2 regions of the Streptomyces sp. NPDC039430 genome follow, and region 2 is predicted to be linked to the other one. Evidence: riboswitches for the same ligand, from Rfam matches in the RefSeq annotation. Region 2 holds a riboswitch; the other holds the start of a gene.
What was found. A riboswitch is a leader RNA that binds a small molecule or an ion and turns the genes downstream of it on or off. The one in region 2 is predicted to bind glycine.

Region 1 (11,936 bases), on a different contig from region 2:
GCCACGTTCACTTCCATGTTGAACATTCCGAGTTCGGTCTGGAAATCACCGCTCGCGATACGCTTCAGCACCTCGGCATTCATCATCCGGGGCATCCCGTCGGATCCCGCGAGATTCAGCTCGATCTCCAGACCCATCAGATTCTTGGGTCGGTCGAACCCCTCCTCCGCCAGGAGCCGCCCCAGCACCGCCAGGCACTGCTGCAGCTTTCTGCGGTATTTCTGCCGATCGGACAGTCCGGAACCGCCCGCCTCGACCTTCTCACCCATCGAAGTGTCCCTCCTCGATCGAGTGGGCAGCCCGCGGCACCGGGCGCTCGCGTCACGATCGATAATGCCCACACGGAGTGATCCGTAACGTCCCACCGACGCCGCGTACCGGGTACAGTGTGGACATCGGTCGTGCGGCACATTCCTATGGCATGGCGTGGTGTTCTGTATCCACTGCCCGACCGGCCGCGAAAAACGCCGACGAGTTTCGGCCGTCCGCGGCGGATCAAACGCCCCAGGCCAGACGCCTGCGTTCCGCGCTTATCAGCAGAAACCACGCAGGAGATGGACTTAATAGTGCCTTGTCCGCAATATGCAGGACAGCTAGCAGAAACATGACACGAACACGTGTCGTATAAACTCCCGTATACGAGGCAGAGAGTCGGCATCGGCCGTACAGCCATGCGCCCACCTCTGACCCCGCATGCTGACAGCGACGTCCGCACCCGCCCATGCTCCACCTCACGCGTCACCCCTGTCTCCTGAGTGAGAGGCAACCCACCATGCCGCTGCATGTTCCCCCGGCCCCCGCGCCCGCCCTGCGCAGCGTTCTCGCGGCACTCGGTTCCCCTACCGCCGTGCGCGATGCCCGCACCCCCGCTCTGCAGTCCGTCCAGGGACCTCTGAGTCCAGAACTCCCGCTGCCCGTCCATGTGCTCGACCACGTCAGCCCGGCAGCCCGGACGACCGCTCCGGCGGGACGTACGCCCCGCACCAGGCTGGCCGGCTGGCGCTTCCTGATCCGCAGCGGTGACCACGCCGTCGCGGCGGCGGACACGATGCTCACCGCGGACGGCTGGGCCTTCGCGCGCTTCTTCGAGGGCCCGTACGTGACCGCGACGGAGCGGGCGGTACGGCAGGCGGAGGCCCTGGGGACGGCGTACCAGCCCCGGCTGCTCTCGGTGCCCGAGCTCTACATGCTGACGCTCTGGCTGCACGGGGACACGGAGGCGGACGCCTCCACGGGGGCTCCCGCGCCGGCCGACATCCTGGTGCCGCTCGCGCCGGCCCCGCCGGGCATCGCGGCCCACCGTCCGCACCGGGTCGCCGAGTTGCTGCCCATGATCGGACTGCGGCTCGCGCCCGCGCCACTCCTGCGTACGCCGGCCTGAAGCCGGAGCGCGGGCAGCGCGCCCGCGTCGCGCACTCTCCCGTACCCCGCGGCCGCTATGGTCGCGGGGTACCTTTCTGCCCATCCGGGCTAGCCCGGTCCGGCCACCCCGAACCACCCGAAAAGACGGTCAAGTTGAACTGAACCGTCCGGCTGGGTGACACGTCCTTGAGCAGAAGGAAGCGCTGTCGCGAAATCCCTGCGGATTGCCGTCCGTAGGGCAACACTAGGACTGGACCAGACGAACACGGGGGGCGGCCTTGACCACATCCAGCCGCAGGACACTCACTACGACACAGCGAAAGAACTCGCCCATGTGCCAGCACCAACCACCCTGTCCCACAGCCGACTCCGCCGACCGCGACGCCGCCCGACTGATGGCTCACCACCCCGAGCAGGGCTGGAGTCTGCTGTGCAATGGCGTTCTGGTCTTCGAGGACACCGGCGAGCTGCTGCCCGACGGGAAGATCATCGCCCCGCACCGGCCGCTGCGGACCGAACAGGTGGTGACGGCGGCCTGATGCCGCCCGGTGGCGTCCGAACGCCGCCGGAATGACTGGGGCCGGCCCGGAGACTTTCCTCCGCACCGGCCCCGACGCATATCCGGCCCCGCGAGCCGACCCCTCCGTGCCCGGCAGGGCCCGGCCGTCAGTTGTCGTACGCGTCCAACGGCGGGCAGGAGCAGACCAGATTGCGGTCGCCGAAGGCGCCGTCGATACGGCGCACCGGCGGCCAGTACTTGTCCGCCGCCGAGACCCCGGCGGGGAAGACCGCCTCGTCGCGGCTGTACGCGTGCTCCCACGCACCGCCCAACGCGGCGGCCGTGTGCGGGGCGTTGCACAGCGGGTTGTCGTCCGCGGACCACTCACCCGACGCGACCTTCTCGATCTCCGCGCGAATCGCGATCATCGCCTCGCAGAAGCGGTCGATCTCGGTCAGGTCCTCGCTCTCGGTGGGCTCGATCATCAGAGTCCCCGCCACCGGGAACGACATGGTCGGCGCGTGGAAGCCGTAGTCGATCAGCCTCTTCGCGATGTCGTCGACGCTGACGCCGGTGGCCTTGGAGAGCGGCCGCAGATCCACGATGCACTCGTGGGCCACCAGGCCGTTCGGACCGGTGTAGAGCACCGGATAGTGCGGCTCCAGGCGCTTGGCGATGTAGTTGGCGGCGAGCACGGCCACCTGCGTCGCGCGCTTGAGGCCCTCGCCACCCATCAGCCGCACATAGGCCCAGGAGATCGGCAGAATGCCGGCCGAGCCCCACGGAGCCGCCGAGATCGGTCCGACGCCCGTCCCGGGCCCGGCCGCAGGCTGGAGCGGGTGGTTGGGCAGATACGGGGCGAGGTGGGCCCGTACCCCGACCGGGCCGACGCCGGGACCGCCGCCGCCGTGCGGGATGCAGAACGTCTTGTGCAGATTCAGATGCGACACGTCGGAACCGAACCGGCCCGGCTTCGCCAGCCCCACCAGCGCGTTGAGGTTCGCGCCGTCGACGTACACCTGGCCGCCCGCGTCGTGCACGGCCGCGCAGATGTCACCGATGTGCTCCTCGAACACCCCGTGCGTGGACGGGTAGGTGACCATCAGGACGGCCAACTCGGCGCCGTGCTTGGCGATCTTGGCGTGCAGGTCCTCGACGTCGACATCGCCGTCCTCACGGGTCTTGACGACGACGACCTTCATGCCGGCCATCACCGCGCTCGCCGCGTTCGTGCCGTGCGCGGAGGACGGGATGAGACAGACGGTGCGTCCCGTGTCACCGTTGGCCCGGTGGTACGCCCGTACCGCCAGCAGACCCGCCAGCTCGCCCTGCGAACCGGCGTTGGGCTGGAGGGAGACCGCGTCGTAGCCGGTGACCTCGGCGAGCCGCTCCTCCAGTTCCCTGATCAGCGTCAGATACCCCTGCGCCTGGTCGGCCGGCGCGAAGGGGTGCAGCGCACCGAACTCGGGCCAGGTGACCGGCTCCATCTCGGTCGTCGCGTTCAGCTTCATCGTGCAGGAGCCGAGCGGGATCATGCCGCGGTCCAGCGCGTAGTCGCGGTCCGCGAGCCGGCGCAGATAGCGCAGCATCGCGGTCTCGGAGCGGTACTGGTGGAAGACGGGGTGCGTCAGATAGTCGTCGGTCCGCAGCAGCGCGCCGGGCAGCGCCTCCCCGGTGGCCTCGTCCAGCGCCTCGATGTCCCCGGTCACGCCGAAGGCGGTCCATACGGCGGCCAGTTGCGTACGGCCGGTGGTCTCGTCGCAGGCGATGGAGACATGGTCGGCGTCGGCCAGGTGGAGGTTGACCCCGCCCTCACGGGCGGCGGCGACCACCTCGTCGGCGCGGCCCGGGACGCGGACGGTCAGCGTGTCGAAGTACGCGCCGTGCACGACCTCGACGCCGCCGGCGCGCAGCCCCTCGGCGAGCAGCGTGGCGTAGCGGTGGGTGCGGCGCGCGATGGACCGCAGCCCCTCGGGACCGTGGTACACCGCGTACATCCCGGCCATGACGGCGAGCAGCACCTGCGCGGTGCAGATGTTGCTGGTGGCCTTCTCGCGGCGGATGTGCTGCTCGCGGGTCTGGAGCGCCAGCCGGTACGCCTTGTTGCCGTCGGCGTCCACGGAAACCCCGACGAGCCGGCCCGGCAGGCTGCGCGCGAACTTCTCGCGTACGGCCATGAATCCGGCGTGCGGTCCGCCGAAGCCCATCGGGACCCCGAAGCGCTGGGTGGTGCCGACCGCGATGTCGGCGCCCAGCTCACCCGGTGAGGTGAGGAGCGTCAGCGCGAGCAGATCGGCGGCGACGGTGACGATCGCGCCGAGGCCGTGCGCCCGCTCGACCACGGGCCTGATGTCCCGTACGGCCCCCGAGGCGCCCGGGTACTGGAGCAGCACGCCGAAGACCCCGCGCTCGGCCACCTCGGCCGGAATGCCCTCGCTCAGGTCCGCGACGACGACCTCGACACCGGTCGGCTCGGCGCGGGTCTCGATCACGGCGATGGTCTGCGGCAGGGCGTCGGCGTCCACCAGGAAGACACCGCCCTTGACCTTGCCGACCCGGCGGGCGAGCGCCATGGCCTCCGCCGCCGCGGTGCCCTCGTCCAGCAGGGAGGCGCCCGAGGTCGGCAGCCCCGTCAGCTCGGCCACGACGGTCTGGAAGTTGAGCAGCGCTTCGAGCCGGCCCTGGGAGATCTCCGGCTGGTACGGCGTGTACGCGGTGTACCAGGCCGGGTTCTCCATGACGTTGCGCAGGATCACCGACGGCGTGTACGTGCCGTAGTAGCCGAGCCCGATCATCGGCGCGAGCACCTGATTACGGTCCGCGAGGGAGCGCAGCTCGGCCAGTACCTCGGCCTCGGTCCGCGCTCCCGGAAGCCGCAGCGCCTCCGTGCTCTTGATGACGTCCGGCACCGCGGCGGCGGTCAGCTCGTCGAGCGAGCCGTAGCCGACCTGCGCCAGCATCTTCGCCTGCGCCGGTGCGTCGGGCCCGATGTGGCGCTGCTCGAAGGGGGTGCCTCGCTCCAGCTGGGAGAGCGGAATGCGGTTGACGGTCATTGCGGAGGCCTCCTGGTCGACGCGACCTGTGAAGGGCACCGAGACACGGGTGCCCGAACGGCCTCCCCCTCTGTCATCTCGACCTGAGAGCTTCACCGGCCCGCCCGGAGGCAGCCCGGCTTTCACCGTCGGTGAGAGCGGATGCCGTCCGACGTCCGCCCTGCTTTCCAGAGTGACCTCGTCCGTGCGGTACGGGGGCCTGAGAGATTCCGGGGAGGATTTGCTCCTTCGGCGCCTCCGGCCTTCTCTCCGGAGGACTCTCCCGCACGGGGTCAGCAGCCGCTTGCCAGCCTACCAGCGCGGCCTTCGGCACAACTTTCGAGTGGCCGACGTCCGAGTTCTGCACTTTTGTAGTATTCACAAGCAGTTGCGAGCAGTTGCGACCAGTTGGAGGGACCGTGGAGACCGACATTGATCCGCGCAGTCTGATAGGCCGCAAGGCGTTCGACCGCAACGGCCATAAGCTCGGGACTGTGGACGAGGTCTATCTCGACGACGCCACCGGAATCCCGGAGTGGGCCGCCGTCCGTACGGGACTCTTCAGTCGCGACGCCTTCGTCCCCCTCGCCCCCAGCACCCTGTCCCAGGACGGCCTGCGGATCCCGTTCGAGCGGGCGCTGATCCGGGACGCCCCCGATTTCGGTGTCGGCCGGCATCTCTCCCCCGACCAGGAACTCCAGCTCTACCACCACTACGGTCTGGCCCTTCCGGACCCCGAGTCACCCGAACGGCCCGCGTCCCTGTCCGACCGTGACTCCGAGCGCGACTTCGGACGGCTGGCCGGCCAGGACGACTGACCCGCCACCGCCGGCACCAGGGGCAGCGGCTCGGACAGCTCCAGATCGGGGTCGTCGGCCCAGAAGGTCCGTACCCGTCCCGGCGCGGACCCCGGCTCCTCGAACCGTACGGTGACCCTCCGCAGCCCGCTGCCCTGCACCCACCCCGCGCCGAACTCCCGATGGCGCACGTCGTGTCCCGCCGGGAAACGCCGCTCGGCGGGCACGTCCGGTACCTCCACAGGCCCGCCGCTCCCGCCCGCTCCGGGCACCGCCGTCCCGTCACCGGCCGCCCCTCCCGCGCCCGCGGTCCCCGCCGCGCCCGCACCCACCGGCTCGCGCTCCCGCTCGGCCGCCGGCGCGTGCGGGGCGGCGGCGGACTCCTCGGCCGCCGCCTGGGCGAAGAGGTCCTCCTGCGTGAAGTCCGCGAGCCCCGTCACCCCCACCCCGAGCAGCCGTACCCCGCCCGTGGTGTCCACCGACTCCAGCAACCGCCCCGCGGCCTCCCGCACCACCCCAGGGTCGTCCGTGGGCCCGCGCAGGGTCTCCGAGCGGGTCAGGGTCGAGAAGTCGTACCGCCGCACCTTGAGGACGACGGTACGGCCCGAACGCCCGGCCGCCCGCAGCCGCTCGACGCACCGGTCCGCGAGCCGGTCCACCTCCGTACGCACCCGGACCCGGTCGTGCAGATCGACATCGAAGGTGTCCTCGACCGACACGGACTTGGCATCGCGCTCGGACACCACGGCCCGGTCGTCACGCCCCAGCGCCATCCGGTACAGCGAGGCGCCGTGCGCCTTCCCCAGCAGCCGTACGAGCTCGTCCTCACCCGCCTCGGCCAGCTCGGCGACCGTGGTCATGCCCGCCCGGCGCAGATGGTCCGCGGTCGCGGGCCCGACCCCGGGCAGCGTGCGCACCGGCATGGGTCCCAGCAGCGCGCGCTCCGTACCGGGCTCTATGAGCACGAGGCCGTCCGGCTTGGCCTGCTCGGAGCCGATCTTCGCCAGCATCTTGGAGCCCGCGAGCCCCACCGAACCGCTGAGCCCCGTCACCGCCCTGATGTCCCTGCGCAGCCGCTCACCCGCCGCCAGCGCCGAGGCGGTGTCATCGGCCGAGCCGCCCGCCTCCAGGTCCACGAACGCCTCGTCCAGGCTCAGCGGCTCCACCAGCGGCGAAAGCCTCCCCAGCAGCTCCATCACCTGCTCGCTGACCGCGCGGTAGAGCGCGAAGCGCGGCACGAGATAGGCGGCGTTCGGCGCCAGGCGCCTCGCCTGGGCCATCGGCATCGCCGAGTGCACCCCGAAGCGCCGCGCCTCGTACGAGGCCGTGGAGACCACCCCACGCGGCCCCAGACCGCCGACCACCACCGGCTTTCCGCGCAGGCTCGGCTTCGCCGCCTGCTCGGCGGCGGCGAAGAAGGCATCCATGTCCAGATGCAGGATCGTCGGCGCGGATCTCACATCACCGATGTTCCCTCACACCACTGACAATCGGCGGGGGACGCGGGTCAGACAGCCCGGTCCCGCCGCCGTCTGGCCAGTTCATCGGCGGGGTTGTTGCCGATCAGTGTCTCGCCGGTGTCGATCCGCTCCCCGTGGAGCTGGGACAGCGCGGCCTCGACATCCCGCCACACCACACCGACCGCGATCCCGAAGACCCCCTGGCCCCCCTGGAGCAGGCTCACCACCTCGTCGGGCGAGGAGCACTCGTAGACGGTCGCGCCGTCACTCATGAGCGTCACGCGGTCCAGGTCCTGGAAGCCGCCCGCCCGCAGATGCTGGACCGCCGCCCTGATGTTCTGCAGAGCGACCCCGGTGTCCAGGAACCGCTTCACGATCTTGAGGACGACCACATCCCGGAAGCTGTAGAGCCGCTGCGTGCCCGACCCGTACGCGGGGCGGACACTCGGCTCGACGAGTCCCGTGCGTGCCCAGTAGTCCAACTGGCGGTACGTGATCCCCGCCGCCGCGCACGCGGTCGGACCCCGGTATCCGACCGTCTCCGCACCGGGGTCGGGGGTACTGCCGTGAAGCGGATACGGACCGCCCGCCGCCGTACTGTCGCCGCTGCTTCTCACGCCGACCCTCCGTCCTTGACCTGCCCTGTCGAAGGTAGGCAGTCACCCGGGGTGCGTCAACGATCGCCACACTCGCCACGCCGAGTGATAATCACCCTGAGTGTGGTTTCCCGTGCCCCTTTTCGGGGAAAGGCTGACCGAATGCGCTGACAGAGCCCGGCGCAGCGCTCACCGGCCGCTCACTGGCTGTTGGTCCCGAAGTCCTCCGGAGAGATCTGATCGAGGAACTCGCGGAACTTCTCCACCTCGTCCTCCTGCTCGTCCGGGATGGCGATGCCGGCATCGTCCAGAACCCCGTCACTGCCGTAGATCGGCGTGCCCGTGCGCAGCGCGAGCGCTATGGCATCGGACGGCCTGGCGCTCACCTCGACCCCGCTCGCGAAGACCAGCTCCGCATAGAAGACCCCTTCACGGAGGTCCGTGATCCGGACCTCGGTGAGCTCCTGGCCCACCGCTTCCAGCACGTCCTTGAAGAGATCATGGGTCAGCGGCCGGGCCGGGGCCATGCCCTGCTGGGCGAAGGCAATGGCGGTCGCCTCCCCCGGTCCGATCCAAATGGGGAGGTACCGGTCGCCTCCCACTTCACGCAGGAGCACGATCGGTTGGTTGGAGGGCATTTCCACCCGGACACCCACAACGTCGAGCTCGTTCACACAGCAACCCTAGGACGTGCCCGGCAGGTTTGGGTAGTCGGACTCCCCCATGATCAGTCCGGCAGGACCCCGAGAGCGGTCCGGACCAGAGCCGCGTGCAGCCGTGTGGAGAGCGCGGCCAGCTCCTTGGTGGTCGCCTCGGCATGGGCCCTGGTCTGCGGGTTACGGTGCCGGCGCAGCGGCGACACGACCTGTTCGACCAGCCCGGCCTCCCGTTCCGCGGCCGCCTTCATGACCCGCAGATGCCGAGGCTCCAGACCGAATCGTCCGAGATCCGAGACGAGCCGGGCCACGGTGACGGCCCCGGCGTCGTAGCCGCCGTCCGGCAACGGCGTGATGAGGCCGTACGATTCCCACTCGTCGAGCAGACTCTCGCCGACCCCGGCGGCGGCCAGCAGCTCGTCACGGCCGATCCGCGCGGCGGTCGGAACTCCAGGCTCCGCGTCCGGGACGGCGCTCAGCGGCCCCCGCTGCGGGCTCGGCAGCTGGACATGCTCACCGCGCCCCGGGGCGTCCAGCTGCTCCCTGATGACCTTCAGGGGCAGATAGTGGTCCCGCTGCATCCGCAGCACCCGGGCCAGCCGCTCGACATCCCCGTCACTGAACTTCCGGTAACCGGAGGGGGTCCTGTCCGGCTCGACCAGGCCCTCCGCCTCCAGGAACCGGATCTTGGAGATGGAGATGCCGGGAAACTCGACCCGCAGCCGGGCGAGCACCGCGCCGATACTCAGCAGCGGCCCGCCCGTGGGGGCGGTACCGGATCCGGTACCGCCCTTCGGTGTGCGCAGCATGGACCTTCCCTGAGGGTCACACGCCCCGCTGGCTCGCGTAGAAGACCAGCCGGTACTTACCGATCTGGACCTCGTCGCCGTTCGCCAGCAGGACCGAATCGATCCGCTCACGATTGACGTACGTACCGTTCAGACTGCCCACGTCCGAGACGGTGAAGCGGCCGTCGGCACCCCTGCGGAACTCCACATGGCGCCGCGACACGGTCACATCGTCCAGGAAGATGTCGCTCTCCGGATGACGGCCGGCCGTGGTCAGCTCGCCGTCCAGCAGGAAGCGGCTGCCCGAATTCGGACCGCGGCGCACCACCAGGAGCGCCGACCCCGACGGCAGCGCGTCGACCGCCGCCTGCGCCTCCGGCGTGAGCGAGGGAAGCGACGTCTGGCCGGTCACCTCGGAGTCATACGCCTCAAGACCCGAGATGGAGATCGTCGAGGTGGTCTCGGAAGCGCGCTCCGCGGGCGCTCCGCCCCGCAGCGGCGCGCCGCAGTTGGAGCAGAACCGACTGGCTTCGGCGTTCCGGTGTCCGCACCTCGTACATACAGGCAAGGCCGACATAGAGGGATCCTCCTGCCGCGACTGCCCCCCGGGAACAGATGAGTCCTCGAAACCTATGCGGCCGGGACCAGCAGGGTCAACAGACGACGCGCCGGGCGCCTCGCCACCCACCTGGTCGCGGAAGAGCGGACGCTCGCCGCCCGGCTCCTCGCTCTGGCCACGGCGCGATGCGCGATGGCGGGCGGAGCCGCTCTCCTCGCGTGCGCTCTTGCCGAACAACTTCGCAAACAACTTCACGGGCGATTCCCCTTGACCGAAACAGACCCGCCCGTGGGGCAGGACGAACCCTGAATGAACACACCTGCCGACCCGGACATCTTGACAACGTCCGTATCCACCGGACAGTTTCCACCACGCACCACGCTGATCGTGCGCCGACCCCCCGCAACCTCATGCCCGCGTACGACGGCTGCCATGCGCCCCCGCCTCACTGCGACGACGACCGAGCGTAGTCAGGACGCTTCGCTGGTCGCAAGGCGTCCACGATGATCTTCTCAGCACGCGTCACCGTGGCCGTGGCCTGCTCCTTCTCCAGCGTCTGGACCACTCCGCCCGGAATGTTGAGGGCGGGCTCCAGATCCTGTGGCTTACCGATGACCTTGAAGACGTACGGGGCGGCGACTCGGTTGCCGTCCACCTGGACGTCACCCCCCGTACCCGAGAAGTATGTATCGGCGACCACCCGCACGTCATTGACCTGAATGGCCTCGGCGCCCGCCGCCCGCAGCTCCTGGATCGCGTCGAGCAGCATGTCCGGCTCGACCGTACCGCTGGGATCGTCGATGGTCAGCGTGATCCCGGGCCCCTGCGCCGCGACCGTGCCGGCCAGGATGCCCAGCTGCTGCTCCTTCTCCCGCGTCTGCTTGCGCGCCTCCTCCGCCTGGTCCGAGCTGGTCTCCAACTCGGTGCGCTGGGCGTCGAGACGCTGCTTCTCGTCCTCAAGGCGCTGCGTGCGGTTGTCGAGTTCGTCGAGGATGCGCACCAGGTCCTCCTGGCGGGCGCCCCGCAGCGCGCTGTCGTCGTTGTTCGACGTGACCTGGATGGCGAGCCCGAGTCCGAGCACGAACAGCAGGACGGCGACGATCAGCTGGGCCCGGGTGACCCTCGGCGGCCACAGCCCCGCGGCCAACCGCTGACGTCCGGTGAGCTGTTGGCGCTCCGGCTCCGACGCGCCGCCCGTACCGTTCCCGTTCCCGGGGTTCTCTCCGCCGTTCATCGGCCTCACGCCCGGAACACGTGCCGGCGGATCGCGGCAGCGTTGGAGAAGATACGGATACCGAACACGACCACCACGCCGGTGGACAACTGGGCACCCACGCCCAGCTTGTCACCCAGGAACACGATCAGCGCGGCCACGACCACATTCGACAGGAACGAGACGACGAAGACCTTGTCGACGAAGATTCCGTCGAGCATGGCGCGCAGTCCCCCGAAGACCGCGTCGAGCGCGGCGACGACGGCGATCGGCAGATAGGGCTCGACCACCGCCGGCACCTCGGGCCGGACCAACAATCCGACCACGACTCCCACGACGAGGCCCAGTACGGCGATCACGATGTGCCCTTCCCGGTGTTGGCCGCGCCCTGTCCGTTGCCCTTCCCGGCGTCGGCGGCCTTCGGCTCTGCTGTACGTACGATCAGGCTCGGCGCGGCAGGCAGACGCACCTCTTCCTGATCCGAAATGCTGGTGCGAATACCGAAGTTCTCCTGGAGCGCGTGCAGATACTGGCCGTCTGCGCTGTCCTGGAACGCGGTGCTCAGCTTCTTCCCGTCCCCCACCGCGAGCACCGTGTACGGCGGCACCAGCGGCCTGTTGTCGACCAGTATGGCGTCGCCCGCGGCCCGGATCGCGGACAGCGAGGTCAGCCGCTGCCCGTTGATCGCGATCGCTTCCGCGCCCGACTCCCACAGCCCGTTGACGACGCGCTGCATGTCGCGGTCGCGCACCCGGCCCGTATCGGAGAAGCCGCTGCTCTCCCGCGGCCCGTCACCACCGGACTCGGCGTCCTTGGCGTCATCCACCACGAGCTGCACGCCAGGACCGTGCACCGGCGTCGCACCCGCGAGCAGAGCGACCAGTTCGCCCTGGTCGCCGCCGTGAGCCCGCAGGGCCGCGCGCTGGCGCTCACCCACCTCGGCGCGCAGCTTCTCGACCGTGCTCTCCAGCGTG
Region 2 (11,936 bases):
GGATCTCGTCCTCCGTGCGCCAGGCCTTCTCGTTCTCCAGCATCAGCGCGGAGATCGACAGACCGGTCTCGGCCGACAGCCGCAGCAGTTCGTCGCCGGTGCGGAAGGGGTACTTGAGCACGGTGTCGTCGAGCTTGATCCGGTCCTCGCCCACCGCGTCCTCGTCCACGACGAAGCCGCCGCCCACGGAGTAGTACGTCTTCTCCAGGAGTACGGCGCCGGCCGCGTCGTACGCGAAGACGGTCATGCCGTTGGCGTGGTACGGCAGGGTCTTGCGGCGGTGCAGGACCAGGTCCTCGCCGGCGTCGAAGGCGATCTCGTGCATGCCGAGCACATTGAGCCGGCCGCTGTCGCGGATACGTTCCGCCTGCTCGTCCGCGCTCTCCACGTCGACGGTGCGCGGCGAGTTGCCCTCCAGGCCGAGGAGCACGGCCTTGGGCGTGCCGTGGCCGTGGCCGGTCGCGCCGAGCGATCCGTACAGCTCCGCCCGGATCGAGACGGTGTGGGCGATCAGCCCCTCGTTCTTGAGCCGCCGCGCGAACATCCGCGCCGCGCGCATCGGGCCGACCGTATGGGAGCTGGACGGGCCGATTCCGATCGAGAACAGGTCGAAGACCGAGATGGCCACGGGTGACTCCTTGCTGGTTGGTAGACGCCGTTGTCTGCCGGGGTGGTGCGGAGATGACGGTGACACGCGGGGAAGTGGTGCGGGGGAACGTGGTGCGGGGCACCGCGCCGCACGGTCCAGTGTGCGCGGTGCCCCGTAACTCAGGCCGTACGGACGGCTACAGGCCCGGGTACAGCGGGTGCTTCTCGGCCAGCGCGGTGACCCGGCCCGCCAGCGCCTCGCGGTCGAAGGAGGGCTTCAGGGCCGCCGCGATGATCTCGGCGACCTCGGTGAAGTCCTCGGTGGTGAAGCCGCGGGTGGCCAGCGCGGGCGTGCCGATGCGCAGGCCCGAGGTGACCATCGGGGGGCGCGGGTCGTTCGGGACGGCGTTCCGGTTGACCGTGATGCCGATCTCGTGGAGCCGGTCCTCGGCCTGCTGGCCGTCCAGCTCCGAGTTCCGCAGATCGACGAGAACGAGGTGTACATCCGTGCCGCCGGAGAGTACGGAGACACCCGCCTCGGTGACGTCCGGCCGGCCCAGCCGCTCGGCGAGGATCCGGGCGCCGTCCAGGGTGCGCTGCTGGCGCTCCTTGAACTCGTCCGTGGCCGCCACCTTGAAGGAGACCGCCTTGCCCGCGATGACATGCTCCAGCGGGCCGCCCTGCTGGCCCGGGAAGACCGCGGAGTTGATCTTCTTCGCCAGTTCCTTGGTGGAGAGGATCACACCGCCGCGCGGACCGCCGAGGGTCTTGTGCGTGGTGGTCGTGACGACGTGCGCGTGCGGCACCGGGTTGGGGTGCAGGCCCGCGGCGACCAGTCCGGCGAAGTGCGCCATGTCGACCATCAGATACGCGCCGACCTCGTCCGCGATCCGGCGGAAGGCCGCGAAGTCCAGCTGGCGGGGGTACGCCGACCAGCCGGCCACGATCAGCTTCGGACGGGACTCCTTGGCCAGCCGCTCGACCTCGGCCATGTCGACCTGGCCGGTCTTGTCGTCGACGTGGTACGCGACGACGTTGTAGAGCTTGCCGGAGAAGTTGATCTTCATGCCGTGGGTCAGGTGCCCGCCGTGGGCGAGGTTCAGACCCATGATCGTGTCGCCGGGGGTGAGCAGCGCGAACATCGCCGCCGCGTTCGCCTGGGCGCCGGAGTGCGGCTGTACGTTCGCGTGTTCGGCGCCGAAGAGCGCCTTCACCCGGTCGATGGCGATCTGCTCGATCACATCGACGTGCTCACAGCCGCCGTAGTAGCGGCGGCCGGGGTAGCCCTCGGCGTACTTGTTGGTCAGTACGGAGCCCTGCGCCTCCATGACCGCGACCGGAGCGAAGTTCTCCGAGGCGATCATTTCGAGCGTGGACTGCTGACGGTGCAGCTCGGCGTCGACGGCGGCGGCGACGTCGGGGTCGAGCTCATGGAGCGAGGCGTTCAGAAGCGACTTCGAAGACATCACGGTCCCTGGGGTCTCAGTTGCCGGAAAACTGTGTGTACTCATCGGCGGTGAGCAGGTCATCGGGCTCCTGCGCGACACGTACCTTGAACAGCCAGCCGCCCTCGAACGGGGCGGAGTTCACCAGCGAGGGATCGTCCACGACGTCCTGGTTCGTCTCGGTGACCTCACCGGTCACCGGGGCGTACAGATCGCTGACCGACTTGGTGGACTCCAGCTCTCCGCAGGTCTCGCCCGCGGTCACCGTGTCACCGACCTCAGGAAGCTGGGCGAACACGACGTCGCCGAGGGCGTTCGCCGCGTACTCCGTGATACCGACCGTCGACACACCGTCCTCGGCGGCCGTCAGCCACTCGTGCTCCTTGCTGTAGCGCAGCTGCTGGGGGTTGCTCATGACCTGAATTCTCCTGTACGCGAGGGTGTGGTGCGGAACAGCTGTCTTACGGACCGAGACGGGCGCCCGGAGGGGCGTGCTGACGTCCGTATCACTTCTGGCGCTTGTAGAACGGCAGCGCCACGACCTCGTACGGCTCGTGGGAGCCGCGGATGTCGACCCCGACGCCCGCCGTGCCGGGCGCGGCGTGCGCCGCGTCGACGTACGCCATGGCGATCGGCCTGCCCAGGGTCGGGGAGGGGGCGCCCGAGGTGACCTCGCCCACGACAGCGCCCCCGGCGACCACCTGGTACCCGGCGCGCGGGACCCGGCGGCCCTCGGCGATCAGCCCGACGAGCTTGCGGGGCGGGGCGGACGCGGCGCGCTCGGCGGCGGCCCGGAGGGCCTCGCGGCCGACGAAGGCGCCGCCGTTCGAGGTCTTCTCGAACTTCACGACCCGGCCGAGGCCGGCGTCGAACGGGGTCAGGGCCGTGGACAGCTCGTTCCCGTACAGCGGCATACCGGCCTCCAGCCGGAGGGTGTCGCGGCAGGACAGCCCGCAGGGCACCAGCCCGACGCCCTCGCCGGCCTCGGTCAGCGCCTGCCACAGCCGCTCGGCGTACCGGGGCTCGACGAACAGCTCGAAACCGTCCTCGCCGGTGTAGCCCGTACGCGCGATCAGCGCGGGGACACCGGCGACGGTCCCCGGCAGGCCCGCGTAGTACTTGAGGCCGTCGAGATCGGCGTCCGTCAGCGACTTCAGGATGCCCGGGGACTCGGGGCCCTGGACCGCCAGCAGCGCGTACGCGTCACGGTCGTCGCGTACCGCCGCGTCGAACCCCTCGGCGCGGGCGGTCAGCTCGTCCAGCACGGTCTGGGCGTTGGAGGCGTTGGCGACGACCATGAAGGTGTCCTCGCCGAGGCGGTAGACGATCAGGTCGTCCAGGATCCCGCCGTCCTCCCGGCAGATCATGGTGTAGCGGGCGCGGCCCACGGCGACGGCGCCGATGTTGCCGACGAGCGCGTAGTCGAGGAGATCACCGGCCGCCGGTCCCGAGACGGTGATCTCACCCATGTGGGAGAGGTCGAAGAGCCCGGCGCGGGTGCGGACGGCGTGGTGCTCGTCGCGCTCGCTCGCGTACCGCAGCGGCATGTCCCAGCCCGCGAAGTCGGTCATGGTCGCGCCCAGCGCGCGGTGCGTGGCGTCGAGGGCGGTGAGACGCGGGGCGCCGGGGGCGGCGGTGCCGGGCGTGCTGGTGCTGCTCGGGGGGACATGGCTCATCGGTGTGACTCCCAGGGCATGACGGCGAGGACGATCCTCCCCATCTGTCATCGGAACCTGAGAGGTTCATCACGGCCACACGTGAGAGCGGACATGACTTGCACCTTGGGTGGAGCCGCAGAGCTGCGGCCCGCTTTTCAGATCTGCCTCATCCACGCGGTACGGGGCCTGAGAGATTCAAGGGAGGGACTTGCTCCTTCGGCGCCCGGCGCACACACGGTGACCGGGACTCTCCCGCGCGGATTCAAACGGCCGGTATGCAGTTGGCGGGCACATCATCGCACGCATCGCCGCCGAGCGGGGAGCCCGGTCCGCAACTCGCCCGGCCCCGGAAAAAGCTTGTGGCGCATTACCATTTCTTTACACTTCTTGGGCAAGGGTCATGGACCAGGTCGACTGAGCTGACAGGGGGACGGCGATGATGTCGCAGGGGTCCGGTACGTACACGACGACCGCGGGGGTTCCGACGCAGACGGCCGCCGCCGCACAGCCCGGCACACCCGCCCTGGACGCGCCTGCCCTGGACGCACCAGCCCTGGACGCTGCGGTCCTGGACGCTGCGGTCCTGGACGGCGCGGTCCTGGACGGCGCGGGGCGCGTGGCGCGGGTCGTCCGGGATCTGCGGGGGCGGGGGCCCGCCGCGGCGGGCGGCCGGGCGCGGGGCCGCGGCACGAAGAGCCTCGTCTTCGCCGAAGGGGATCTGGTGGTCGTCTCAGGACTGCCGGGCAGCGGCAAATCCACCCTGATCCGGCGGGCCGCCGAGGCCACCGGCATCGACTCCCAGGACACCAGGGACCGCTGGGCGCGCCGGCTGCCGGGCGCCCTGCCGTACGCCGTCTACCGCCCGCTCGTCCGGCTGGCGCACTACGCCGGGCTGCGGCGCGCGCTCGGCGCGGGCGGGAGCGTCGTCGTCCACGACTGCGGTACGCAGACATGGGTACGGAGCTGGCTGGCCCGTGAGGCCCGGCGGCGTGGCCGCCGGCTCCATCTCGTCCTGCTGGACGTCCCGCCCGAGGTGGCGCGCGAGGGCCAGCGGGAGCGCGGCCGGGGCGTGTCCGGCTACGCCTTCGCCCGGCACCGCCGGGCGGTCCGCCGTCTGCTCGCCGACGCCGAGACCGGCCGCCTGCCCCGGGGCTGCGCCTCGGCGGTCCTCCTGGACCGGGACGCGGCGGGGGCCCTGGAGCGGATCGCCTTCCCGGCCACCCGGGCGGACTGAGCAACGACGGGCCGACCAGCTGACCGCTGACCGCCGGCCGGTGGGGCCGCGACCGGTGCGCCGGGCCGTGGACCGGCCGGGCGCCGACCCATGGACCCGCCCGTGGGCCAACCGAGGGGCCGGGCGGAGCCGTTCGGTGGCGGCGCCGGGGTCCGGCCTCGGTTTAAGGTGCTGCCGCGGGGGCGAGGGTGGCGAAGGAGAGCACGGTGAACACAGCATGGCCGGGCAACGAGCTGGAAGAGGTGCTCGTGGCCTCGCTCGGTGCCGACGCGGCGGGCGGACGGCTGATAGAAGTCCTGGGACGCAGTGAGGTCTGGGTGCCGCTGCCCCAGGGGGGCGGTCCTGACAGCCCGAACCTCGATCTGCCGACGATGGAGATCGAGGGCCTCCCGTATGTGCCGGTGTTCAGCTCCGAGCAGCAGTTCCTCCAGTGCGTCGGCGCCCATATGGGCTTCGCCGTCGCCCCGGCCCGTGACTTCGCCCGGGGCCTGCCCCCGCAGCTCGGCATCGCGGTGAACCCGGGCGGCGTCGTCGGGATGCCGCTGCCGCCGCCGGCCGTCGCCGAGCTGTGCCGGGTGGGACGTACGCCGCTCGACGGCCCGGCGAGCGGGGGCCGGGTGCGGCTCTTCGAGCCGGACTGGCAGGAGGACCCGGTCGAGTTCCTCTCCGCCGCCGGAGCCGAGTTCGAGGCGTCCGGTGTGGTGCTCTCCGCCCGCCGCGCGCTCGCCAGCGTCGAGGGCGATCCCCCGGCGCTCTTCATCGGGGTCCAGCTCTCCTCCTGGGAGGCCGCGGACCGCAACGCCCCCATGGACGCGCTCGGCCGGGCGCTGGGGCGGGTGGCGGTGGGCTGGCCCGTGAACCTCATCCTGCTGGACGTGGCCCAGGACCCGGTCGGCGACTGGCTGCTGGAGAAGGTGCGGCCGTTCTACCAGCGCGGCTGACTCCCGTCCTTCGGCGTCGGCGACTCCTGTCCTTCGGCGTGGGCGACGCCTGTCCTTCTGCGCGGCCGACGCCTGTCCGCCGCATAGTCCGGGACGGAACGGGCAGTCGCGGGTACGAGTCCGCGACCCCGGGCAGGACAGGGAAAGAGACCGGGCACGCCCGCACCCTCACGGCGGGCGCGCCGGTCGTCAAGTCTGTGTCAGGAAGCCCCTCTAAGCTGGTTTGATGGCTGGACCGTCGCACCGTGTGCCCGGCGGGTCGCCCCTCCCGCGGCGGACCGCGGCGGGCGTGCGGGACCGCGCGGACTTCGGGGGGCTGGACGAGTGGTGGATCGAAGAGGGGCGGGACCCAGAGTGAGCGCGTCAGGCACCGCGGCGGCCGGGCAGGTCGAGCACATGCTGCGCCAGGTGACGCCAGGACGTTACGACGCGTACGAGGCGCTGCTCCAGGCGCTCGCCGACGACAGTGTCTGGATGCTGCTCTGGCACGGCCGCGCCGGAACGCCCGAGGCCCAGTACGGCAACATGGAGGTCGACGGCCTGGGGTACGCCCCGTGCGTCACCTCCGCCCAGGAACTGGCGGTCAGTGGCTGGAACCGCGCCCACGAAGTGGTCTCGGGACGCGATATCGCCCGTGCCCTCTACCCCGACCGCTGGGGGATCTGGCTCAATCCGCACGCCCCCGGCGGCGGTGTCGGCATCCCCTGGCTCGATCTGCGCCGGATCGCCACCGGTCTCGACCGGATGCCCGCGGGGCCGCTCCGGCTCTCCGAGCCCGCCATCGAACTCCCGCAGTTCTACGCCCAGCTCACCCAGAACGCGCACCGCACGCCCGCCGTGCGCTCCCTGCGCCGCGCCTGGGTGCAGCCGTCCCTCGGCGCCCCGTATCTGGCGGTCGGTCTCGACCTGTACGACACGAGCCCCGCGTCCGTCGACTCCGTACACACGATGATGCGGCAGTCGATCGCCGCGATCCCGGACGGACTGCCGGTCTCGACCGTCGCGATGTCCGACGAGTACGACCCGGTCACGATGTGGCTGCGCGCCAACACCAGGCCGTTCTACGACCGCGAGGCGCATGCCGCGCCCGCGCCGGCTTCGGGGTACGGCTACCCGCCGCCCGCCACCCGCGCGTACTGAACCACGCCGTACGGGGCTGTTCACCCTGTGGACAGCCCCGTACGCGTGTCCGGCGGACGCCGGACGCGGCCGGGGCGCGCATGCCTGAAGGACTGGACCAATGGGCGGCCGAAAATCCTTCCGAGCCCCCCGGACGCGCGTAGAACCGTCCATTACTGGGCAGTTCATCTGCGATGGGGGCTCTGCCGGAGAGATGTCGTATAGGGCTTCTCGGCCCACTCGTCCTTAATGGCAGTCGTCCGTACATGGCTACCCGCCGTCCGGATAACGGAACACCTCTAAGAGCATCACGGTTGAGCATCCATTCACCGGCAGGGCTGGCGGGTGATCACGCACGCGATGAAGACTCCCCGCATGCATGGCCTTTTCGGGCCTCTGTGCGAGTGGCCGGACGTGCGTGACGGAGTCACGACGTCGCTCGCGATGCTGATGGGAACAGGCCGCTACAGCGGCAAGTGGGGGCCGGTGACCGCCGGTTGAGAGGGGTTCTTGCCACGATGACGGCACCACTGCACGAGCCGACCACGGAAGCGGCCCCGAGCGCGACGGAAGAAGTCGCCGTCGCCCAAGGGGTGTCGGTCCAGGGTCGCTCCCTCGGTCGTATTGCCTGGGAGCGCCTGAAGCGGGACAAAATGGCGCTCGCCGGCGGCTCCGTCGTGCTCGTGCTGATCGTGATCGCGCTTCTGGCGCCACTGATCACGAGCCTGTCCGGGCAGTCTCCCGACGAGTACCACGAGGATCTGATCGACCCGCTCTTCTCGACGCCCATCGGTTCCTGGGGCGGTATCAGTTCGGAACACTGGTTCGGAGTCGAGCCGGTCAGTGGCCGCGACATCTTCGCCCGGATCGTCTACGGCGCGCAGGTCTCCCTGCTCGTCGGCTTCCTGTCCGCCGTGGTCGCGGTCGTCTTCGGCACCGTCCTGGGCGTGATCGCGGGCTACTTCGGCGGCTGGCTGGACGCGCTCATCAGCCGCGTGATGGACATGCTGCTGTCCTTCCCGCAGCTGCTCTTCATCATCGCGCTGGTCTCCGTCATGCCGAACGACATGCTCGGTCTGTCCGGAAGCGGTGTCCGCCTGCTGGTGATGATCCTGGTGATCGGCTTCTTCGGCTGGCCGTACGTCGGCCGGGTCGTCCGCGGCCAGACTCTCTCGCTGCGTGAGCGTGAGTATGTGGAGGCGGCCAGGAGCCTGGGGGCCGGGCAGGTGTACATCCTGTTCAAGGAGCTGCTGCCCAACATCATCGCCCCGATCATCGTGTACTCGACGATGATGATCCCCACCAACATCCTGACCGAGGCGGCCCTCAGCTTCCTGGGTGTCGGCGTCAAGCCGCCCACCGCCTCGTGGGGCCAGATGCTCTCCTCCGCGGTGAGTTACTACGACTCGGATCCGATGTACATGCTGATCCCGGGTCTGGCCATCTTCATCACTGTGCTCTCCTTCAACCTCTTCGGCGACGGCGTACGTGATGCGCTCGACCCGAAGGGCTCGCGCTGATTTGCGTCCCAGCTGGTTCGCGTTGCAGCTGATTCGCGTTACATCGGGGCCCGCGTTTCCACGGGCCGCTACTCACACCGGAGGATCCGAGATCGTGACTACCAATCGCACCACTGGGCGGCGTAAGCAGGCCCTGGCCGCTGCTGCCGTGGTCGCGGCGTTGCTGACCACAGCGGCGTGTGGCGGCGGCGGTGGAAGCAAGGACGACAAGAGTGGTGCCCCCGGCTTCGACGCGGGCAACAACAAGGTCGCCAACGCCTCCACGAAGAAGGGCGGCACGCTCAAGTTCGCGGGCGCCCAGGACGCCGACTCGTGGGACACCACCCGTGGCTACTACGGCTTCGCGTGGAACTTCATGCGCTACTACAGCCGTCAGCTGGTCACCAGCAAGACGGAGCCGGGCAAGACCGGTTCGGAGCTCACCCCGGACCTCGCCACCGAGCGCGCGAAGGTCTCGGACGACGGCAAGACCTACACGTTCACCCTGCGTGACGGGGTCACCTGGGAGGATGGCAAGCCCATCACCTCCGAGGACGTCAAGTACGGCATCGAACGCCAGTGGGCGCAGGACGTGCTCTCCGGCGGTCCGGTCTACCTGAAGGACATCCTCGATCCGGAGAGCAAGTACAAGGGCCCCTACAAGGACACCTCCAAGGAGGGTCTGAAGGCCATCGAGACGCCGGACGCGAAGACCATCGTCTTCAAGCTGCCGACCCCGAACAGTGACTTCGAGGAGATCCTCGCGCTCACGTCGTCCTCGCCGGTGCGCAAGGACAAGGACACCAAGTCCAAGTACGGTCTGCACCCGTTCTCCTCCGGCCCGTACAAGTTCCAGTCGTACTCGCCGAACAAGTCCCTGGTGCTCGTCCGCAACGAGAACTGGAAGCAGTCCTCGGACCCGGTCCGCAAGGCGCTCCCGGACAAGATCACCCTGAACCTGTTCAGCAACGCCGACGACATGGACAACCGTCTGATCGCCGGCGACTACGACCTGGACATCAACCAGACCGGTCTCTCCCCGCAGGGTCGCAACAAGGCCCTCAAGGAGAACAAGGAGAATCTGGACAACCCGGTCTCCGGCTACATCCGTTACGCGGTCTTCCCGCAGAACGTGAAGCCGTTCGACAACATCGACTGCCGCAAGGCCGTCATCTACGGCGCCGACCACAAGTCCCTGCAGACCGCGCGCGGTGGCCCGCTCGCGGGCGGTGACATCGGCACCAACATGCTGCCGCCGTCGGTCCCGGGCTCCGAGGGCCAGAAGTACGACCCGTACGGCACGGCGAAGAACGGCGGCGCGCCGGACCTCGTCAAGGCCAAGGAAGCGCTCAAGGCCTGCGGCAAGCCGGACGGATTCAAGACCACCATCGCGGTCCGTAACAACAAGCCGGTCGAGGTGGCCACCGCGCAGTCGCTCCAGGCGTCGCTGAAGAAGATCAACATCGACGTCGAGATCGACCAGTTCGACGGCTCGCAGACCGGCGGCATCATCGGTAACCCGAAGGTCGTCCAGCAGAAGAACTACGGCATCATCATCATGGGCTGGGGCCCCGACTTCCCGTCGGTCCAGGGCTACGGTCTGCCGCTGTGGGGCAGCAAGTACATCCTTGAGAGCGGAAACAACAACTTCGCGATGATCAAGGACAAGGCGATCGACGCCAACTTCGCCAAGTTCGTCACCGAACTGGACCCCGCGAAGAAGGAGCAGCTCGCCACCGCGATCAACCACCAGGTGATGGAGGGCGCTTACTACCTGCCCTTCGTCTTCGAGAAGTTCATCAACTGGCGCTCCAGCCGGCTGACGAACGTCTACACCACGGACGCGTACAGCGGTCAGTACGACTTCACCAGCCTCGGCGTCGTGAAGTAACACCACCCGGCACACCCGCCGTACGGCACGAAAGGCAGGTGAAGGCCGGCGCGGTGTGACCGTGGGCCACCGGGTGAACCCCGGTGGCCCACGGTCCGCCGCAGGCCGAGAGCAGTGCTCGCATACCTCATCAGGCGGCTCATGGCCGTCGCCGCGATGCTAGTGGTCATCATGCTGGTGGTCTTCTGCATCTTCTTCATCATCCCCAAGTGGGCGGGCGTCGACCCGGCCACGATGTACGTGGGCAAGACGTCCGACGCCGCGGCCGTGGAGGCCATCCGGCAGAAGCTCCAGCTGGGCGATCCGATCTTCGTTCAGCTCTGGGAGTTCTTCAAGGGCATCTTCGTCGGCCGTACGTACTCGGCGGGCGGAGACGTCACGCACTGCTCGGCCCCCTGCTTCGGCTACTCCTTCCGCAGCGAGCAGGCCATCTGGCCGGTGCTCACCGACCGGCTGCCGGTGACCCTGGCACTGGCGATCGGTGCCGCTGTCCTGTGGCTGATATTCGGCCTCGCCGCCGGTGTGCTCTCCGCGCTCAAGCGGGGCACGCTGTGGGACCGTGGCGCGATGCTGGTCGCCCTGGCCGGCGTCTCGCTGCCCATCTACTTCACCGGTCTGCTCTCGCTGGCGATCTTCAGCTACGGTCTCGGCTGGCTCGACGCCCAGTACGTACCCCTGGCGGAGAGCGTCGGCGGCTGGTTCGGCGGCCTCCTCCTGCCCTGGATCACCCTCGCCTTCCTCTACGCGGCGATGTACGCCCGGATCACCCGGGCCACCATGCTGGAAGTGATGGGCGAGGACTACATCCGCACGGCCAGGGCCAAGGGACTCAGTGAGCCCGTCGTCATCGGCAAGCACGCCATGCGCTCCACGATGACGCCGATCCTCACCCTCCTCGGCATGGACCTCGGCGCCCTCATCGGCGGTGCGATCCTCACCGAGACCACATTCAGTCTTCCCGGTCTCGGCCAGGCGGTGCTCAAGGCGATCAACGACCGCGACCTGCCGGTGATCCTCGGCGTCACTCTGATCACGTCGCTCGCGGTGATCGTCGCGAACCTCGTCGTGGACATTCTGTACGCAGTGATCGACCCCCGAGTGAGGCTCGCATGACCGACCTGAGCAAGAGCGGCGCAGCCCTGGGGGAGCCGGTCGCCGCGGACACCAGCCCCTCCGAGGCGTTCCTGGAAGTGCGCGACCTGCGCGTGCACTTCCCCACGGACGACGGCATCGTCAAGTCCGTCGACGGGCTCAGCTTCCAGCTGGAGAAGGGCCGGACTCTCGGCATCGTCGGCGAGTCCGGCTCCGGCAAGTCCGTCACCTCCATGGGCATCATGGGGCTGCACACCACGGGCCAGTACGGGAAGCGCAAGGCACAGGTCTCCGGCGAGATCTGGCTGAAGGGCCAGGAACTGCTCACCGCCGACCCGGACACGGTGCGCAAGATGCGTGGCCGCGACATGGCGATGATCTTCCAGGACCCGCTGTCGGCGCTGCACCCGTACTACACGATCGGCAAGCAGATCGTGGAGGCCTACCAGGTCCATCACGACGTGGACAA

Region 1: another riboswitch for glycine. It lies ahead of gcvP (aminomethyl-transferring glycine dehydrogenase); the one in region 2 lies ahead of gcvT (glycine cleavage system aminomethyltransferase GcvT).

Annotation. Positions count from the first base shown of each region.
Region 1 is NZ_JBVKAK010000025.1:92,080-104,015, forward strand. Features, by position in the region: gene ACZ7LS_RS35225 (glutamate-cysteine ligase family protein) at 1-269, opposite strand, end outside; gene ACZ7LS_RS35230 (hypothetical protein) at 773-1,381, shown strand; gene ACZ7LS_RS35235 (DUF5999 family protein) at 1,695-1,901, shown strand; gene gcvP (aminomethyl-transferring glycine dehydrogenase) at 2,029-4,914, opposite strand; glycine riboswitch at 5,092-5,189, opposite strand; gene ACZ7LS_RS35245 (PRC-barrel domain-containing protein) at 5,313-5,711, shown strand; gene ACZ7LS_RS35250 (DNA polymerase IV) at 5,606-7,150, opposite strand; gene ACZ7LS_RS35255 (MerR family transcriptional regulator) at 7,198-7,767, opposite strand; gene ACZ7LS_RS35260 (bifunctional nuclease family protein) at 7,947-8,420, opposite strand; gene ftsR (transcriptional regulator FtsR) at 8,474-9,211, opposite strand; gene ACZ7LS_RS35270 (FHA domain-containing protein) at 9,228-10,112, opposite strand; gene ACZ7LS_RS35275 (DUF881 domain-containing protein) at 10,195-10,983, opposite strand; gene ACZ7LS_RS35280 (small basic family protein) at 10,989-11,321, opposite strand; gene ACZ7LS_RS35285 (DUF881 domain-containing protein) at 11,318-11,936, opposite strand, start outside.
Region 2 is NZ_JBVKAK010000026.1:87,545-99,480, reverse strand. Features, by position in the region: gene ACZ7LS_RS35690 (L-serine ammonia-lyase) at 1-628, opposite strand, end outside; gene glyA (serine hydroxymethyltransferase) at 786-2,054, opposite strand; gene gcvH (glycine cleavage system protein GcvH) at 2,071-2,448, opposite strand; gene gcvT (glycine cleavage system aminomethyltransferase GcvT) at 2,540-3,709, opposite strand; glycine riboswitch at 3,857-3,956, opposite strand; gene ACZ7LS_RS35670 (AAA family ATPase) at 4,128-4,925, shown strand; gene ACZ7LS_RS35665 (enhanced serine sensitivity protein SseB) at 5,132-5,866, shown strand; gene ACZ7LS_RS35660 (enhanced serine sensitivity protein SseB C-terminal domain-containing protein) at 6,221-7,006, shown strand; gene ACZ7LS_RS35655 (ABC transporter permease) at 7,504-8,505, shown strand; gene ACZ7LS_RS35650 (ABC transporter substrate-binding protein) at 8,600-10,375, shown strand; gene ACZ7LS_RS35645 (ABC transporter permease) at 10,490-11,488, shown strand; gene ACZ7LS_RS35640 (ABC transporter ATP-binding protein) at 11,485-11,936, shown strand, end outside.